Regions from separate parts of the Microbacterium sp. ZW T5_56 genome, predicted to be linked through region 1. Evidence: riboswitches for the same ligand, from Rfam matches in the RefSeq annotation. Region 1 holds a riboswitch; the other holds the start of a gene.
The links. A riboswitch is a leader RNA that binds a small molecule or an ion and turns the genes downstream of it on or off. The one in region 1 is predicted to bind FMN.
Positions count from the first base shown of each region.

Region 2: it holds a riboswitch for FMN, as region 1 does, so the genes downstream of both, ACI3KU_RS09790 (riboflavin synthase) here and pnuC (nicotinamide riboside transporter PnuC) in region 1, are expected to answer to the same signal.

Region 1 covers NZ_JBJDRI010000001.1:203,264-205,704, reverse strand. The annotation lists gene ACI3KU_RS00950 (phosphotransferase) at 1-830, shown strand, start outside; FMN riboswitch at 901-1,029, shown strand; gene pnuC (nicotinamide riboside transporter PnuC) at 1,104-1,778, shown strand; gene ACI3KU_RS00940 (amino acid transporter) at 1,833-2,231, opposite strand; gene ACI3KU_RS00935 (acyl-CoA synthetase) at 2,224-2,441, opposite strand, start outside.
Region 2 covers NZ_JBJDRI010000016.1:73,104-75,544, reverse strand. The annotation lists gene ribH (6,7-dimethyl-8-ribityllumazine synthase) at 1-230, opposite strand, end outside; partial or broken gene ribB (3,4-dihydroxy-2-butanone-4-phosphate synthase) at 260-856, opposite strand; gene ACI3KU_RS09790 (riboflavin synthase) at 853-1,482, opposite strand; FMN riboswitch at 1,590-1,745, opposite strand; gene alr (alanine racemase) at 1,870-2,441, shown strand, end outside.

The DNA of each region.
Region 1 (2,441 bases):
TGCCCCTGACACCCACGCAGGCTTCGCTGGTCCACACGTGGATCGGCGACGCCTCGCTCGTGGCGGACATGTCGTGGAATCTCGACACCGTGGTGCTGCACGTGCGGACCGCGGCGGGCGATCGGATCGTGAAGGCGGCGGGACCGCAAGCGCATCACCACCTGCGGCGGGAGATCGCCGCACACGAGGGGGCGACCCGGCCGCTCCTCGAGGCAGGAAAGACCGGGCAGATGCTTCACGCGGATGCCGACGCCGGGGTGATTCTGCTGGAGTACCAGGAGGGAATCCTCGTGGAGGGCTCACCCGCCGAGTACGCGGCGGACACGTATCGGCAGGCTGGCGAGCTGCTGCGGCTGCTCCACGGCCAGGGCTCTCGCCTCGATGACGACCTCGAGGCCCAGGAGAACGCGAAGACGCTCGCCTGGCTGGAGCGTCCCCACCGCGTGCCGTCGACCGTCGCTGACGAGGCCCGCCGGATTCTGAACGCGGCACCCGCGCGACCCGTGCGCATCGTTCCGACCCACGGCGACTGGCAGCCGCGCAACTGGCTCATCGACCGCGGAACTGTGCGGGTGATCGACTTCGGTCGCTTCGGCTGGCGTCCGCCGCAGACCGATCTCGCGCGGATGGACGCGCGACAGTGGCTGATCGCTCCGGGGCTGGAGGCCGCCTTCCTCGACGGCTACGGCGACGATCCGCGCGACGAAACCTGGAACCTCGAGAAGCTGCGGCAGGCGATCGCCACCGCGGTATGGGCCCACCAGGTTGGAGACGAGGCCTTCGAGGCTCAGGGACACCGCATGCTGACGGCGGCGCTCACGGCCTTCTGAGCGCCAGGTTGCTGCGGAACACGTGGGAGCGGCGGCGAGTTGCAAGTGATGCCACAATGGCAACGACACACACGTGCTCCGGGGTCGGTGAAATTCCGAGCCGGCGGTCAAAGTCCGCGACCCGATGCCTCTCGAGGCACCGGTTGACCTGGTGGGATTCCAGGACCGACAGTCACAGTCTGGATGGGAGAAGCACGGATGTGACGTGACGGACGCGCACCCGCGCCCCGCGCGTCCATCTCCCCCGGAGCCGCCGCAACGGAAGGGAGAACAATGGACATCCTGCGGTGGCTCATCGACGCGTTCAACGCGCACATCGACTTCGGCAACGGACAGACCCTCGTGGTTCGCGAGGTGGTGGGCAACATCTTCGGCCTCGCCTCGGCTCTCGGTGGCATGAGGCGCAAACTTTGGGCCTGGCCCGTGGGCATCATCGGCAACGCCCTGCTGCTCACAGTGTTCCTCGGCTCGATCCTGGATCCCGCCTCCACACTGCCGCACCTGCTGGGCCAAGCGGGGCGTCAGGTGATGTTCATCGCCGTCTCCATCTATGGCTGGGTGCGCTGGCGCCAGACGAAGGGGCAGACCGGCGAGGCCGTGGAGCCGCGGTGGGCGAGCTGGCCCACGCGCATCGGACTGGCCGTCGTGATGGTGGCCGGAACCGCCGCCCTCACCCCACTGTTCGGCGCGCTCGGTTCCTACGACCCCGTGTGGGCCGATGCCTGGACCTTCGTCGGATCGCTGCTGGCCACGTACGGCATGGCGCGCGGATGGACGGAGTTCTGGCTCATCTGGGTGGCCGTCGACATCGTGGGCGTGCCCCTGCTGTTCTCCGCCGGCTACTACGCCTCCGGCCTCATGTACCTGTTCTACGGCTTCTTCACGCTGGTCGGCTTCTTCGTCTGGTGGCGTCGGAGTCGGCAGATCGCGAACACGCTTCAGGCCTGAACGAGCGAACGCCCCGGCAGACTGCCGGGGCGTTCGTGTCAGCGGGGACCCGCTTCAGCCGTGATGCCGGTCGTCGGGTCCCGGCTCGACACCCGTCGTTCCCGCAGCGGACGCGGGAGCCTCACCGGGCTTCGAGTCGTACAGCACCGGGCGATCGATGGTGCGCGTGACGTCGGCGGGCTTCACGGCCAGCAGCAGCAGCGAGATGCTGAGCAGCACCACGATGAACGCGATACCTGCGGCGACGAGCCCGCCGATGGCCGCGTGGGACACGATCTCCTGGTGCACCTCGGCGCGTCGCGCATCCGACCAGCCGGGCTTGGTGGGGTTCTGCAGCAGGCCCATGGACAGCGCGGTCACCACGCCGGCGAAGACCGCGCAGATCGCGGCGAGACCCAGCATCTGCGCGGGGCGCATGAGGTCCTTGCGGGTGGTGGGCTGGTGGTCAGTCATTGTCTGCCTTCCCGGTCACGGCGGCCGCCGCGGGCTCGGTCGAGGATGCGGGCCGCGCGGGCGAGAATCCGAGGATCGCCTGGTGCACCGCGACAATCGCCGCGTAGCCGCCGAAGACGCCCACGAGGATGGTGACGCCGGTGAGCGTGAACTCCTGGTCCGCGTCCTTGATGTAGTACGGCAGCTCGAAGCCGACGTTGATGAACAGCG
Region 2 (2,441 bases), on a different contig from region 1:
CCCAGCGCAACGACCGCGTCGGCACCTCCGGCGAAGGCCGCCTGCGCGGCAACGGGGAGCTCGAAGCTGCCGGACACCCGCACCAGCGCCCACTCGGCTCCGGCCCGGTCGAGCACGCGCGCCGCGCCCGCGATCAGCCCATCCGAGATCGTCGTATGCCAGCTTCCCGCGATCACCACGACACGCAGGCCCGTGCCGTCGACCTCCAGTTCGGGTCCGGTACCGCTCATGCTGCATGTCCCTTCAGGCTGTTCTCCGCTGCGTCCAGGAACTGGCGAAGCTCTTCGATGGTGATGACGGGGATGTTCTCGGCAGCGCCGAGTTCGAGCAGCTCGGCCAGTCGCATCATCTCGCCGTCGTCGCGCACGACCTCGGCGATCACGGCAACGGGGGAGAGACCCGCCAGACGCATGAGATCCACGGCGGCCTCGGTGTGGCCGGCGCGCTGGCGGACACCGCCGGCCACCGCGCGCAGCGGCAGGATGTGCCCGGGCCGGATGAGGTCCGCCGCCGTGGCACCGGGGTCGGACAGCGCGCGCAGCGTGCGAGCTCGATCGGTCGCACTGATCCCGGTCGTGACGCCGGCGGCAGCGTCGACGGACACCGTATAGGCCGTGCCGCGCGGATCCTGGCTGCGCTCCACCATGAGAGGAAGCTCGAGCCGATCGGCCAGTTCGGCCGGCAGTGGCGCGCACAGGTAGCCGCTGGTGTGACGGACCGTCCACGCGATCCATTCGGGGGTGGCGAGCTGGGCAGACAGAATCACATCGCCCTCGTTCTCGCGACCCTCATCGTCGGCGACCAGCACCGGTCGACCCGCACGCAGGGCGCTCAGCGCTGCCGGGATGCCGGTCATCGGGACACCCCGGCGAACTCCGCGAGGCGGGCGACGTGGCGGGCCAGGATGTCCGTCTCCAGATTCACGCGCGTGCCGGCTCGTGCGGCGCCCAGGGTCGTGGCCGCGATGGTCGCGGGAATCAACGACACCTCGAACCACCCGGCCGTCTCGGCTGCGGCGGACACGGCGGACACCGTGAGCGAGATGCCGTTGACGCAGATGGAGCCCTTGTCCACGACGAGCGGTGCGGCCTCGGAGGGCAGAGCGATGCGCACAACGCGCCAGTCGGGGTGATCGGTGACCGACAGCACCTCGGTGGTCTGCTCGACATGCCCCTGCACGATGTGCCCGCCCAGGCGAGCGTCCGCACGCAGCGCGCGCTCGAGATTGACGTGCGCGCCCGGAGCCCACTCGCCTGCCGTGGTCACGCGCAGGGTCTGCGGCATGGCCTCGACCTCGTACTCGTCGGCGGCGCCTGCCGGGGCGACGGCGACCACGGTGAGGCAGACGCCGTCGGTCGCGATGGATTCTCCGAGGCTCGCCGTGGCGGCAACCTCCGGGGCACGCACCGCGAATCGCACCACCTCGGGGCCCGCGGTGACGCGAACGATCTCGCCGATCTCCTCGATCAGTCCGGTGAACATGGTTCTCCTCTCCCGGACGCCTGCGGCTCCGGCTGTTGTCAGCCGTGTCCGGGTGCGCAAGAGGGAACGCGCGATCGCCGACGGCACGCTCAGCGCATCCATCTGCGACCCGTGCTGCCTCCCATCCGGACTCGGGTCATTCGCAAGCGAAGACCCATCACCGTCGGTCCCGGAATTTCACCGGGTCAACCGCAGAGGCAAGCCTCTGCGGGTCGCGGACTGTCACCGCCGGTTCGGATTCTCACCGACCCCGGAGCACGTGTGTCGCTTTGAGTGTAACCCCGTGCGCACACGGCGCGGCCCGTCGGGCTGGCACGACGTCACATATCGTCCGCATATCGAAAACCGCATACGACGGGGCAACACGGCTTTGTGTTCGCTGGATCCATGTCCTCATGCGTCTCTGAACTTGTCGTGCACGACGAGGCGATCCGAGAGAACACGGCCCGCTTCGCCGAGCTGACCGGCGGTCGGGTCATGGCCGTGCTGAAAGCCGACGCTTTCGGGCACGGATCGATCGCGGCGTCGGTGCTCGCCGCCGGGGCGTGCGCGATCGGCGTGACGTCGATCGCGGAGGCCCTCGCGTTGCGGGCGTCGGGGATCGATGCGCCGATCCTCAGCTGGCTGAACTCACCCGATGCCGACTTCGCCTTGGCGGTGACGGCGAAGATCGATCTCGCCGTGTCCGGTGCATACCTGCTGCACGCGGTCGCCCTGGCTGCGCGGGCCGTCGGGAGCGTGGCCCGCGTACACCTCCACGTCGATCTCGGAATCTCGCGTGACGGCTGCCCCGCCTCGGAGTGGGCGCAGCTGTGTGCGCTGGCTCACGGGTACGAGGTCGCCGGTGTCGTCCGTGTCGTCGGCGTGATGGGACACATGTCCTGCGCTGACGTGCCGGAGCATCCTCAGAATGCGCGTGAGCGCCTCATCTTCCGAAACGCCGTGCGCACGGCACGACG